DNA from 2 places in the Polaromonas sp. P1_H6 genome. Region 1 is predicted to be linked to the other one. Evidence: riboswitches for the same ligand, from Rfam matches in the RefSeq annotation. Region 1 holds a riboswitch; the other holds the start of a gene.
What was found. Region 1 has a riboswitch for S-adenosylhomocysteine ahead of ahcY (adenosylhomocysteinase). Riboswitches for the same ligand answer to the same signal wherever they lie in the genome.

Region 1 (7,020 bases):
TGATGCGCCAAGGCTGATCGGCGGGCATGATGGCCGCTATTCCAAAAACAACGGAGACATTCCCATGCACCGCCGCCACTTACTTCAAACCGCCGCCGCATTGGCGATACCCGCGATCGGCGGCGCCGCGCTGGCGCAGACCTTTCCCGTCAAACCCATCAAGCTGGTGGTCGCCTTCCCGGCCGGCGGGCCGACCGACATCACCATGCGTTCGCTGGCTGACAACGCCGGCAAGATTCTTGGCCAACCGGTCATCGTCGAGAACAAGCCCGGTGCGGGCGGCACCCTGCCGGCCCAGCAGTTGCAAAGCGCACAGGCCGACGGCTACACGCTGGCGCAGATTCCGCTGGGCGTGTTCCGCCTGGGCTATACGACCAAGATCAACTGGGACCCGGTCAAGGACATCAGCTATGTGATCAACGTGACGGGCTATGCCTTCGGCATCGTGGTGCCGGCCGACAGCCCGTTCAAGACCTGGGCCGACTTCGTGGCCTATGCCAAGGCCAATCCCGGCAAGCTGACCTACGGCTCCACCGGCACGCTGACCAGCCCGCACCTGACGACGGAGCTCATCGCGCAAAAGGCCGGCATCGAGCTGCAGCATGTGCCCTACAAGGGCAGCGCCGACCTGATGCTGGCGCTGGTCAGCGGCCAGCTGATGGCGGGCGCCGACAGCACCGGCTTTGCACCGCAGGTGGAGGCCGGCAAGCTGCGCGTGCTGAACACCTGGGGCGAAAAGCGGCTGGACAAATTCCCGAATGCGCCCACCCTCAAGGAACTGGGCTATGACATCGTGCAGAACTCGCCTTTCGGTTTAGGCGCGCCCAAGGGCACGCCGCCCGAGGTGGTCAGGCGCCTGCACGATGCCTTCAAAAAGGCGATGGAAGAACCCAGCTACGTGGCGGCACTGGCCCGTTACGACATGCTGCCCAACTACCTGAGTTCGGCCGACTACACGAAGTTCGCGCAGGATACGGTGGTCCGCGAGAAGGCGTTGATCGACAAGTTAGGCCTGGCTAAACCCAACTAGCGGGCTGAACGCCGGCAAGTACGAATACTTCGTCGGCGAGCTGTTCCGCCAGAGCGGGTTCAACGCCTGCGCCAAAAATCAAACGGTAAATGATGGGGGCCATCATGTGGTCCAGCACCTGTTGCACCGTGGGAGTGGTCTCGCCGCGCGCCTGGGCGCGCTTGACCAGCACGGTGGCTTCGTTGCGGCGGTTCTTCAGGCAATTGGTTTCTTCCGAGCCGGCCAGCGCGGCAGCTGCCTTCAGCATCGAGGCATTGCCCGGCTTGTTGAGGTGGGTGATCAGCTCCCTGGCCCAGGCCGCGAGTTCGGCTTTCAGGTCGCCCGTCTCTGGCAGGGGGCGATTCGGGTCCAGCCGCTGCGTGGCGGTTTCGCCCAGCAGGCCGTTCACGTCGCCCCAGCGCCGGTAAATGCTGGAGGCGCTGACGCCGGCGCGCTCGGCCACGGCCGGCACGGTGACCTTGTCGCGGCCCTCCTGGGCAATCAACTCTTCAAGCGCCTTGCGCACCACGGCCTGGACCTGGGCGCTACGGCCACCGGGGCGTTTGACCTGACTGGGGAGAGGGGTGTTCATGGGCAAATTCTAGCTTAAAGCAACGATGTTTGCGTTAATTTAAAAGTCGACGTAGAATTCACAAACGCAAACAAATTTGCTTTAAGAGCTTCAAGAAAGTTGAGCGTTTCCCATGACCGCACCCGCCCCCTCTGTGCAAGCCCCATCCTCCGCCTCAGCCGCCCGCTGGCAACTGCCGCCCGCGGCGGCCTTCCCGCTGCTGGCCGTCCTGCTGTTCGCGTTCTTCGTGGCGGGCAGCGCACCTTCGCCGCTGTTTGTGGTGTTCCAGCAGCAGTGGGGCTTTTCGCCGGCGCTGCTGACGGTGGCGTTCGCGATTTACGCGATTGCGCTGCTGGCCTCGCTGCTGGTGGCCGGCTCGCTGTCCGACCACATAGGCCGGCGCCCCGTGGTGTTTACCGCCTTGTTGCTACAGGCCGGCGCGATGCTGACTTTTTTGCTGGCTGAGGGCATCAACGGCATCATCGCGGCGCGTGTCGTGCAGGGCATCGCGACCGGCATGGTCAGCGGCGCGCTGACGGCGGCTGTGGTGGAAGCGGCCCCGGCCGCGCAAAAACGCCTGGGCGCGATGATAGGCAGCGTCTCGCCGCTGGCGGGCCTGGCCGTGGGCGCGCTGCTGACCGGCATCGCCGTGCAGTTCGCGCTGCACCCGGTGCCGCTGGTGTTCGGCGTGCTGGCCGCCATTTGTGTCACGGGTGCGGTGGCCACGCTGTTCCTGCCGGAAAGCGCCACGCCGCGCCCCGGTGCGCTGGCTTCGCTGGTACCGCGTATTTCGATACCCGTGCAGGCGCGCGCTGAATTCTTGCGCGGCGTGCCGACGATGCTGGCCGTCTGGTCCTTCGCGGGGCTCTACCTCTCACTGGTGCCTTCGATGCTGCAGCAGATCTTCGGCATCCACAACGGCATCGTCAACGGGCTGGCCATTTCGACTTTTTTCGGCCTGGGCGCCGTGTCGCCGACTTTGCTCCGCCGCCTGTCGCCCGTGCGCATGAGCGCTCTGGGCATGGCTTTGCTGGCCGTGGGCGCCGGCGGGGTGGCGGTGTCACTGGCCACGCATTCGGTGGGGCTGTTTTTCGCGGGCACGGCGCTGGCCGGTTTCGGCGGCGGCTCGGCTTTCTCGGCGCAGGTCCAGACATTGGCCCCGCTGGCACAGCCGCAGCAACGCGCCGAACTGTTCGCCGCGCTGTACGCCACCAGTTACCTGGCGTTCAGCGTGCCCGCCATGCTGGCCGGCCGGCTGATTGCGCCGCTGGGCCTGCCGGCCACGGCCGAGGGCTATGCGGGCCTGGTGCTGGCCGTTGCCGCCCTGGGCGCCTGGCTGCGCTGGACTTCGCTGCGCCGCACGGGCGCACCAGCCGTTAACTAATTAATCCAGCAAGGCGCGGGTTACTTCGGTAAAGCCCGCGCCGCGCTCACCCCGCGTCACATAGCGCGGCAGATGCGCGAGTTGCGGCACAAAACGCGCGATGTTGGCCACGCCTACGCTGTTGGCAAAGGCCTTGAACATCAGCTGGTCGTTGGTGGAGTCGCCCACGTAGACCCAGTTGTCCATTTCGGCATCCAGGTCGCGCTGCCAGAGCTGGCGAACAATCCAGCGAGCGCCTTCGAGCTTGTTGTGGTCGCCATACCAGCCGTTGATGTGGATGCTGCTCACGGTGGCATGCATGCCCTCGCTTTTCATGAGCGCCACCGCGGCGGCGATCTGCCCGTCGCTGAGTTGCGTGAATTCGCTGTGGTCGATGGCAATGTCGGTCTCGCGGCCCGGTGAATCGGTGGCGCGGTGCACGCCCGGCAGTTCGCGTTCGATGCGCGCCAGCACGGCCTGCATGCGGCTGAAGTTGGCGCTGCGTGTGGCCGCATCCTGCTGGTAGATTTTGGCCAGCGGCCGCGGCGGGGCGCTTTTGGCATCGGGTAGCAGGGCCACGGCGCCGTTCTCGGCCACGATGGCATCGACAGGCCAGCGCGCCGCGAAGGGTTCGCTCCAGCCGACCGGGCGGCCGGTGATGGCCACAATCTTGAACCCGGTTGCTTTCAATTCACCCAAAGCTTCCAGCGCATCGGGGGTGATCTCCCCTTCGGTGGTCAGTGTGTCGTCGATATCAGTGAAGACGCCTGTAATGCGGCGGCGCTCTGTAACAGGCCAGCGGGAAAATTCTTGCATGGTGAAATTTTCGCACGGCTCTTGCTCGCGGCTTTCAAAGGCTGAGCGGGCCCCGGGGCGGTAATTCCGTTTTCAATTCGAAGCGAGAGTAGGCGCGCCGCCGCAGACAGTGCTACAGCACGGCAAGGCGGTGCAACGACCTATCGCTTTGAATTGGAAATGGAATTACAATCGTGGCTTCCTGAGGAGCGTTGCAAGCCACACCACGTGGACCAGGCTCAGGACTTCATTGCAACCACGCTCACCCGCATGTGCTCTCTCAAGCCGGGTGAATGACTGAATTCCCCCTTTCTTGAAGCCGCATGCCCGTGGCGATTTTGCCCAGTTACTACGTCTGATTATTGGAGAACCGTATGAGCGCCGTCCTGAAGCCTTCCACCGACCACGTCATTGCCGACATTTCGCTTGCCGCCTGGGGCCGCAAGGAACTGAACATCGCCCAGACCGAAATGCCCGGCCTGATGGCCATCCGCGAAGAGTTCGCGAAGGTGCAGCCGCTGAAGGGCGCGCGCATCACCGGTTCGCTGCACATGACGATCCAGACCGGCGTGCTGATCGAAACCCTGCAGGCCCTGGGCGCTGACGTGCGTTGGGCTTCGTGCAACATCTTCTCGACGCAGGACCACGCCGCCGCCGCGATCGCCGCCGCCGGCACGCCGGTGTTCGCCATCAAGGGCGAAACCCTGGCCGACTACTGGGACTACACCCACCGCATCTTTGAATTCAGCGGCGCCAAAGGCACGCCTGAAGAAGGCCCCAACATGATCCTGGACGACGGCGGCGACGCGACGCTGCTGATGCACCTGGGCACCAAAGCCGAAAAAGACGCCAGCCTGATCTCCAAGCCGACCAGCGAAGAAGAAATCTGCCTGTTCAACTCGATCAAGGCCAAGCTCGCACAAGACCCGACCTGGTACAGCCGCCGCCTGAAGAACATCATCGGCGTGACCGAAGAAACCACCACGGGCGTGCTGCGCCTCAATGAAATGTCGGCCAAGGGCACGTTGGCCCTGCGCGCCATCAACGTCAACGACTCGGTGACCAAGTCCAAGTTCGACAACCTCTACGGCTGCCGCGAATCCCTGGTCGACGCGATCAAGCGCGCCACCGACGTGATGGTGGCCGGCAAGGTCGCCTGCGTGGCCGGCTACGGCGACGTGGGCAAGGGCTCGGCCCAGGCGCTGCGCGCGCTGTCCGCCCAGGTGTGGGTGACCGAGATCGACCCGATCAACGCCCTGCAGGCCGCGATGGAAGGCTACAAGGTCGTGACCATGGAATACGCTGCCGACAAGGCCGACATCTTTGTGTCCGCCACCGGCAACAAGAACGTGATCACCTACGACCACATGGCGAAGATGAAAGACCAGGCTATCGTCTGCAACATCGGCCACTTCGATAACGAGATCGACGTCGCTGCGCTTGAAAAATGCACCTGGGAAGAGATCAAGCCGCAAGTCGACCACGTGATTTTCCCGGACGGCAAGCGCATCATCCTGCTGGCCAAGGGCCGCCTCGTGAACCTCGGTTGCGGCACCGGCCACCCGAGCTTCGTGATGTCGTCCAGCTTCGCCAACCAGACCATCGCCCAGATCGAGCTGTTCACCAAGCAGGCCGACTATGAAGTGGGCAAGGTTTACGTGCTGCCCAAGCACCTCGACGAAAAGGTCGCGCGCCTGCACCTGAAGAAGGTCGGCGCGGTGCTGACCGAGCTGAGCGATGAGCAGGCGGCTTATATCGGCGTTTCTAAAGCCGGCCCGTACAAAGCCAATACCTACCGCTATTGATTTTTCGTGGCTACTGCGCGACCCGATAGCGGCGTTGCGGGTCCCGATCAGGCAATCCTCATGCACCTCAAGTGCATTCCGGTTGCCTGACGCCCGCGCCTTGCTCTCGGGCCGCTCGCTACGCCCTTGAGGCTGTTGTTGGAATACCGGAACACTACATGCGCGCTGACCTCTTCCTCGTCGACCACGGCCATGCCGCCACCCGCTCGCAGGCCCAGCGCCTGATTGCATCGGGCGTGCAGTGGCGTGCGGAGGCGGAGGCGCCCTGGAAAAAAGTCGCCAAGAACGGTGACGAGATTCCGGAAGGCGCGGAGCTTCAGCTGCTGGACACCACGGAAGCCAAATACATTTCGCGCGGCGGGCTCAAGCTCGAAGGCGCGCTCAAGGCCACGGGACTGTCCGTGGCCGGCCTGCGCTGCCTGGACGTCGGCCAGTCGACCGGAGGCTTCACTGACTGCCTGCTGCAGCACGGCGCCGTGCAGGTGGTGGGGGTGGACGTGGGCCACGGCCAGCTGCATGCCAGCCTGCGCGAGGACCCGCGTGTTGTTTGCATCGAAGGCGTCAATGCGCGTTCCATGACGGCCGCCGACCTGGTGGCCGGCCATGCGGGCGATAGCGGCGATATGGATTTTTCGGATGACTTCGATGTTGACGATGAAGGCGACGAAACCCCGTCCATCGAAGCCGACTTCGACTTCCTGACCGGCGACCTGTCCTTTATCTCGCTGACGCTGGTGCTGCCGGCGGTGGTGCGCCTGCTCAAGCCCGGCGGCGATCTGCTGATGCTGGTCAAGCCGCAGTTTGAATTGCAGCCCGGCCAGATCGGCAAGGGCGGCATCGTGCGTGACCCCGCGCATTTTGAGTTCGTGGAAAAACGTTTGCGCGATGCCTGCGCGGCGCTGGGGCTAGAGGTCAAGGCCTGGCTGGCCTCGCCGATTGAAGGCGGCGACGGCAACCGCGAATTTTTCATCCAGGCCGTCAAAGGCGATGAGGTGGCGGGTGAAGACCAGCCGCTGCCGGCTGCGCCGCAGCGCAAGGTCGCCAAGCGGGTTCCGCGCGCCGAAATGCGCGCCTCCCGCGCGCCGCACGAAGACTCCGAACTCGCGCATGCAGGCCAGCCTGGCCCCGCGCGCGGCAAACGGCGCGACAAAAAAACCGACAACGAGTGAGAGATACGTGATGAACCTGCCCTTCAGCTTTGAATTCTTCCCGCCCAAGACACCCGAAGGCGCGGCGAAACTGCGCGTGGTGCGCCAGGCGCTGTATGCGCACAAGCCCGAGTTCTGCTCGGTCACCTTCGGCGCCGGCGGCTCCACGCAGGACGGCACCTTCGGCACGGTGAAGGAAATCCTCGACGAAGGTGTGGCCGCGGCCTGCCATTTCTCGTGCGTGGGCGCGACCAAGGCCACGGTGCGCGTGCAACTGGCCACGCTTCGGGCCATGGGCGTCAAGCGCCTGGTGGCGCTGCGCGGCGACC
Region 2 (7,020 bases), on a different contig from region 1:
AATCTGCACAGCTATGAGGAGTTTGACCTGGCCATGCGCCTGCATGCCAGGGGCTGGAAATTGTGGCGCCTGGGCACCGATTCCGTGCGGCACCATGGCCACGATGCGCCTCCCTACCAGTTGCTGGTGCGCCGCTGGCGCAGCCGCTACATCTGCGGCCTGGGTGAAGTGCTGCGCGCGGCCTGGGGCGAATCGCACCTGGGGCTGGTGCTGACGCGGGTGCGCGAGTTGCGGCTGTATGTCGCCGTGCTGGGATGGTGGGCCGTGCTGTTCGCCGTTTTGGTGGCGCCCCTGCCGTGGACAGCGCGCGTCGCGGCCTTCTCTTGCATTGCGGCGGTACCCATCCTGTTGATGGCATGGCGAAAACGCAGCGCCACAAAAGCCGTGTTTTCGGTCGTGTCGTGGTGTTTTAACGCTGCCGGCCTGGTTCGCGGGCTGTTGACGCCGCAGCGCCCCGCCCGCGCGGCCATAGACAGCGTCGAGATCCGGAATACGCCTGGCGCGGTTTAAGCGGCCAAGGCGTACCGCGCGGGTTTCGGCCGCCGGCTTGCGAAGGCCTAAGCCGTTGCTGCGCAGACGCGCAGCACTTCGGCCCCGTAGGCCTCGAGCTTTTTGACGCCGATACCGCTGATGCCTTCGAGGTCGGCGACACCTTGCGGTGCGCGTTCCGCAATTGCGCGCAAGGTTGCGTCGTGGAAGATCACGAAGGCCGGCAGGTTGTGCTCGCGCGCGACTTCAGCGCGCCAGGCTTTGAGGCGCGCCAGGCGCTCGAGTGCGCCGGCGTTGAGCGCGGCTTCGGCCAGGCCCTTGACCGAGGTCTTGGTCACGCGCTTGCCGCGCCCGCCGGCCTTGGCGCCCGCCGCCTGCTCGCGCAGCACCACGCTGACCTCGCCCTTGAGCACCTGGCGCGCATCGGGCATCAGCTGCAGGGTGCTGAAGGCCTCGGCGTCCACGCGCACCATGTTGCGCGCGATCAGCTGGCGCAGCACGCCGCGCCATTGCGCCTCGGCCAGGTCCGCGCCTATGCCGAAGGTGCTGAGCTTGTCGTGCCCGTGCTGGGCCACTTTTTCGGTGGCCTTGCCGCGCAGGATGTCCATGATGTGGCCGGCGCCGAAGCTGATGCCGCTGGCCTGCTGCACGCGGTAGATGCAGCTGAGCATCTTGCGCGCCGCCTCGGTGGCGTCCCACACCGCCGGCGGGTTCAGGCAGTTGTCGCAGTTGCCGCAGGGCTGGCTGTCTTCGCCGAAGTAGCCGAGCAGGCTGACGCGGCGGCAACGTGTGTCCTCGGCCAAGGTCAGCAGCGCGTCGAGCTTGCCGCGCATCACCTGCTTGAAGTCTTCGCTGGCGGCCTCGCTGGTGTCTATCATGCGCCGCTGGTTCACCACGTCCTGCAGGCCGTAGACCATCCAGGCGTCGGCGCTCTGGCCGTCGCGGCCGGCGCGGCCGGTTTCCTGGTAGTAGCCCTCGATGTTCTTGGGCATGTCCAGGTGGGCGACGAAGCGCACGTCGGGCTTGTCGATGCCCATGCCGAAGGCGATGGTGGCGACCATGACGATGCCGTCCTCGCGCAGGAAGCGGTCCTGCCGTTGCTGGCGCAGCGTTGAATCGAGGCCCGCGTGGTAGGCCAGCGCCTTCAGGCCCGCGTCCTGCAGCATGCCGGCGATCTCTTCCACGCGCTTGCGCGACTGGCAGTAGACGATGCCGGCTTCGCCCTCGTGCTCGGTCTCGATGAAACGCAGCAGCTGGCGCGTCGGGTCGGTCTTTTCGACGATGGTGTAGCGGATGTTGGGCCGGTCGAAGCTGCTGACGAACTGGCGCGCGTCCTCCAGCTTGAGGCGTTCGATCATGTCCTGGCGCGTCAACGCGTCGGCCGTGGCCGTCAGCGCCATGCGCGGCACGTCGGGGAAGGTCTCGTGCAGCAGGCTTAGCGAGCGGTATTCGGGCCGGAAGTCGTGGCCCCACTGGCTCACGCAGTGGGCCTCGTCGATCGCGAACAGGCTCAGCAGCCCGCGCTCGTGCAGCGAGGCCAGCAAGCCCTTCATGCGCGGCGTGTTGATGCGCTCGGGCGCGGCGTACAGCAGCGTCAGTTCGTTACGCAGCAGCTGTTTTTCGAGCTGGCTGCTTTCGTCAAAGCTCTGCGTGGAATTGAGGAAAGCCGCCGACACGCCGGCCTCGTGCAGCGCGCCGACCTGGTCGTGCATCAGCGCGATCAGCGGCGAGATCACCACCGTCACGCCGTGGCCGGCCTGCTGCCGCACGATGGCCGGTATCTGGTAGCACAGCGACTTGCCGCCACCCGTGGGCATCAGCACCAGCGCGTCGCCGCCGCGCACCACGTGGTCCACGATGGCTTCCTGCGGGCCCCGGAAGCTGTCGTAACCGAACACCTCGGCCAGTACGTGCAAAGGGGTGGGAAGGGGGGAGACGGGGAGTGAGGACAAGGTTGGAATGAAATTGATGCGGTGAAGCCTGCTGCGCGGACGCCGGGAAAGCGAAGGCTACATCTGCTCCCAGGGCAGGCCGTCAAAGCGCCAGCCCGAGAGTGTGGAGCGCTGGAACTGCTCGTCGAGTTCGCCCTCGAAGCCGTGCACCACATGCTGCACGTCGGTGAAGCCGGCCGCCTCCAGCGCCTTGCCGGCATCCAGCGTGCGCTTGCCGGAGCGGCAGATCAGCAGCACCGGCTGCGCCTTGCCGGCGGCCTCGCGCGCCACGGCTTCGGCGAACTTCTGCGCGTCGGGCTGCAGGTCGGGGTACTCGTACCACGGCACATTGACCACGCCCGGCGGACGGCCGACATACAGCGACTCGATTTCCATGCGCACGTCCACAAACAGCGCATCGGGATGCGCCTGCAACCAGGACCAGGCTTCTTTGGGTTGAAAATTTTTCATGATCAGGGCAATACCCCTATTGTCGAGGAAAGTCCGACGCAAAACGGAGCCCACTTTAAAATGCTGGCATGAAGCCAATCATCTACACCCGCGGGCAGCAATTGCCGGCCATCCTGGAACAACGCATCGCCATCCTCGACGGCGCCATGGGCACCATGATCCAGCGCTTCAAATTGAACGAGGCCCAGTACCGCGGCGAGCGCTTCAAGGACTTCCACAAGGACGTCAAGGGCAACAACGAATTGCTGAGCCTCACGCGCCCCGACGTGATCCAGGACATCCACGAAGGCTACCTGGCCGCGGGCGCCGACATGATTGAAACCAACACCTTCGGCGCGACCACGGTGGCGCAGGGCGATTACGACATGGCCGAGCTGGCCGTCGAGATGAATTACGAATCGGCCCGCATCGCGCGCGCCGCCTGCGACAAGTTCTCCACGCCCGACAAGCCGCGCTTCGTGGTCGGCGCCCTGGGCCCCACGCCCAAGACGGCCAGCATCAGCCCCGACGTGAACGATCCCGGCGCGCGCAACACCAGCTTTGAAGAGCTGCGCAAGGCTTATTACGAACAGACCGAGGCGCTGGTCAAGGGCGGCAGCGACGTGCTGCTGGTCGAAACCATCTTCGACACGCTCAACGCCAAGGCGGCGCTTTTCGCCATCGACGAATACTTCGACAACTCCGGCGAGCGCCTGCCCCTGATCATCAGCGGCACCGTGACCGACGCCTCGGGCCGCATCCTGAGCGGGCAGACCGTGACGGCTTTCTGGCACAGCGTGCGCCATGCCGCGCCGCTGGCGATCGGCCTCAACTGCGCGCTGGGCGCCACCCTGATGCGCCCCTACATCCAGGAACTGGCCCGCGTGGCCGGCGACACCTTCATCAGCTGCTATCCCAATGCCGGCCTGCCCAATCCCATGAGCGACACCGGCTTTGACGAGACGCCCGACGTCACCTCGCGCCTGCTGCGCGAGTTCGCCGATGAAGGCCTGGTCAACATCGTGGGCGGCTGCTGCGGCACCACGCCTGACCACATCGGCGCGATTGCCCACGCCGTGGCCCCCGTGGCCGCGCGCTCGCTGCAGCGCGGCGGCTTCTACAAGGAAGCCGCCTGAGGGTGAGGGGCCTTCCCGGCCTCCTTATCTCTTGCTTTCCACCCCGGCCGTTACAAAGTATCCAGACGGGATCCACCCCGGCGCGTCACATTTAGCGGCTATAGTCAGGCCCGTTTGTCAGGCTTGGTTTTCACCATCCGGCGCTGCGCCCCGCAGCCTGCCCGTGGCCGGACACAACACAACATCACAACTAAGGAAATCATGAACGTGCGTTCATTCATCAAGATCGCCGCGGCATTCGCCGTGGCCACGGCCGCCCTGGGGGCCCATGCGCAGCTGGCGCCGCAAAAACCGGTCACCATCATCGTCCCGTACCCGGCCGGCGGCCCGCTGGACAATGCTGCGCGCATCCTGGCCGAGAAGCTGCGCCCCCTGCTCAAGACCGAAGTGACGGTCGACAACCGGCCCGGTTCCGGCGGCAACGTGGGCGCCGCGATGGTCGCCAAGGCGCCGGCCGACGGCCATACGCTGGTGATGGGCGCGGTGGCCACCCACGCCATCAACCCCTGGCTCTACCCCAACATGCCTTACGACGCGCTGAAGGACTTCACTCCCATCACGCTGGTGGCTCGTGTGCCCAATGTGCTGGTCATGAACGCCGAGACGGCGAAACGCCTGAACATCAAGGACACCAAGGACCTGATCGCCTATGCGCGCAAGAACCCCGGCCGGCTGAACTACGCCTCCGGCGGCAACGGCAGCGCCGGCCACCTCGCGGGCGAGCTGTTCAAAAGCCTGGCCAAGATCAGCGTGGTGCACCTGCCTTCCAGCGGCTCGGCCCAGGCGCAGACCGGCCTGCTGTCCGGCCAGACCGACCTGATGTTCGACAACCTGGCCTCGGCCAGCGCCAACATCAAGTCGGGCAAGCTGGTGGCCTTCGGCGTGACCACCATCAACCGCTCCAGCAGCTTCACCGAGATCCCCACCATCAACGATGTGCTGCCCGGCTTCCACATCAGCACCTGGTTCGGCATCTTCGGCCCGGCCAACCTGCCCAAAGCCACGACCGACCAGCTGCAAAAAGCCTTCGCCGCCGCGCTCAACACGCCCGACACGGCCGAAAAATTTGCACGCATGAGCGCCACGCCCAGCCCCATGACCTCGGCGGACTTCGCCTACATGGTCATGAAAGAGCACGCCGATTACGGCCGCCTCATCAAGGTTGCCAAGATCAAACTCGATTAAGTAGCACTCCGTTCCCCGGGGCATTCGCACCGGGGGATGGCGCAACAGGGCGTTCAGCCGGTAAAATACCGGCAACCCAAGGAGCGTTGCAGCGGACCCCAGCGTCCGTCAGGCTTGGGTTACAGGCCGCCCTCTCGGCACGCCTGCGGCAACGACGCTCACCTTGGCCTTAAGGTGAGTCCGTGTCTGAAACCGAAAATTCCGTCTTCGTCCCCCCCATGAAGCTGTCCGGCCTGGAGCCGGTCAACATCGGCGCGGGCACCCTGTTCGTCAACATCGGCGAGCGCACCAACGTCACCGGCTCCAAGGCCTTTGCCCGCATGATCCTGAACGGTGAATACGAGCAGGCCCTGGCGGTCGCCCGCCAGCAGGTTGAAAACGGCGCGCAGATCATCGACATCAACATGGACGAGGCCATGCTGGACAGTCAGGCCGCCATGGTGCGTTTCCTGAACCTGATCGCCAGCGAACCCGACATCGCCCGCGTGCCCATCATGATCGACAGCTCCAAGTGGAGCGTCATCGAGGCCGGCCTGCGTTGCATCCAGGGCAAGGGCATCGTCAACTCGATCTCGATGAAGGAGGGCCTGGAGCCCTTCAAGCAGCAGGCCAAACTGCTCAAGCGCTACGGCGCGGCGGCCGTGGTCATGGCCTTCGATGAAAAAGGCCAGGCCGACACCTACGAGCGCAAGGTCGAGATCTGCGAACGCGCTTACCGCGTGCTGGTCGACGAGCTCGGCTTCCCCCCCGAGGACATCATTTTCGATCCCAACATCTTCGCGATCGCCACCGGTATCGAGGAGCACAACAACTACGCGGTCGACTTCATCAACGCCACGCGCTGGATCAAGCAGAACCTGCCCGGCGCCAAGGTTTCCGGCGGCGTGTCCAACGTGTCCTTCAGCTTCCGCGGCAACGACCCGGTGCGCGAAGCCATCCACACCGTGTTCCTGTACCACGCGATCCAGGCCGGCATGGACATGGGCATCGTCAACGCCGGCATGGTCGGCGTGTATGACGACCTGGATCCGGTGCTGCGCGAACGCGTCGAGGACGTGGTGCTCAACCGTGCGCCCGTCTACAAACCGGGCGAGCCCGAACTCACGCCCAGCGAGCGTCTGATCGAAGTGGCCGAAACCGCGAAAAGCGGCGCCAAGGACGACAGCAAGAAAAACGAATGGCGCGCCCTGCCGGTGCGCCAGCGGCTGTCGCACGCGCTGGTCCACGGCATGAACGAGCACATCGTGACAGACACCGAGGAGGTGTACCGCGAGATTCTGGCCGAAGGCGGCCGCCCGCTGCACGTCATCGAAGGCCCGCTGATGGACGGCATGAACATCGTCGGCGACCTGTTCGGCCAGGGCAAGATGTTCCTGCCCCAGGTGGTCAAAAGCGCCCGCGTGATGAAGCAGGCCGTGGCGCACCTGCTGCCTTACATCGAGGCCGAAAAGCTGCTGCTCGAAGCCGCCGGCGGCGACGTCAAGACCAAAGGCAAGATCATCATCGCCACAGTCAAGGGCGACGTGCACGACATCGGCAAGAACATCGTGACGGTGGTCCTGCAGTGCAACAACTTCGAGGTCGTGAACATGGGCGTGATGGTGCCCTGCCATGAGATCCTGGCGCGCGCCAAGGTCGAGGGCGCCGACATCGTCGGGCTGTCCGGCCTGATCACGCCCAGCCTGGAAGAAATGCAGTACGTGGCCGCCGAGATGCAGAAGGACGAGCATTTCCGCATCAAGAAGATCCCGCTGTTGATAGGCGGCGCCACCACCAGCCGTGTGCATACGGCCGTCAAGATTTCGCCGCACTACGAAGGCCCGGTGGTG

Region 2: it holds a riboswitch for S-adenosylhomocysteine, as region 1 does, so the genes downstream of both, metH (methionine synthase) here and ahcY (adenosylhomocysteinase) in region 1, are expected to answer to the same signal.

What each region holds. Positions count from the first base shown of each region.
Region 1 covers NZ_JBFUCN010000009.1:138,238-145,257, forward strand. Annotated here, with positions in the region: gene AC1D1F_RS10970 (Bug family tripartite tricarboxylate transporter substrate binding protein) at 65-1,030, shown strand; gene AC1D1F_RS10975 (TetR/AcrR family transcriptional regulator) at 1,017-1,601, opposite strand; gene AC1D1F_RS10980 (MFS transporter) at 1,714-2,964, shown strand; gene AC1D1F_RS10985 (HAD-IIB family hydrolase) at 2,965-3,759, opposite strand; S-adenosyl-L-homocysteine riboswitch at 3,937-4,009, shown strand; gene ahcY (adenosylhomocysteinase) at 4,113-5,543, shown strand; gene AC1D1F_RS10995 (TlyA family RNA methyltransferase) at 5,702-6,712, shown strand; gene metF (methylenetetrahydrofolate reductase [NAD(P)H]) at 6,723-7,020, shown strand, end outside.
Region 2 covers NZ_JBFUCN010000010.1:146,070-153,089, forward strand. Annotated here, with positions in the region: gene AC1D1F_RS11790 (glycosyltransferase family 2 protein) at 1-510, shown strand, start outside; gene recQ (DNA helicase RecQ) at 558-2,441, opposite strand; gene AC1D1F_RS11800 (rhodanese-like domain-containing protein) at 2,499-2,891, opposite strand; gene AC1D1F_RS11805 (homocysteine S-methyltransferase family protein) at 2,960-4,006, shown strand; gene AC1D1F_RS11810 (Bug family tripartite tricarboxylate transporter substrate binding protein) at 4,208-5,191, shown strand; S-adenosyl-L-homocysteine riboswitch at 5,264-5,358, shown strand; gene metH (methionine synthase) at 5,374-7,020, shown strand, end outside.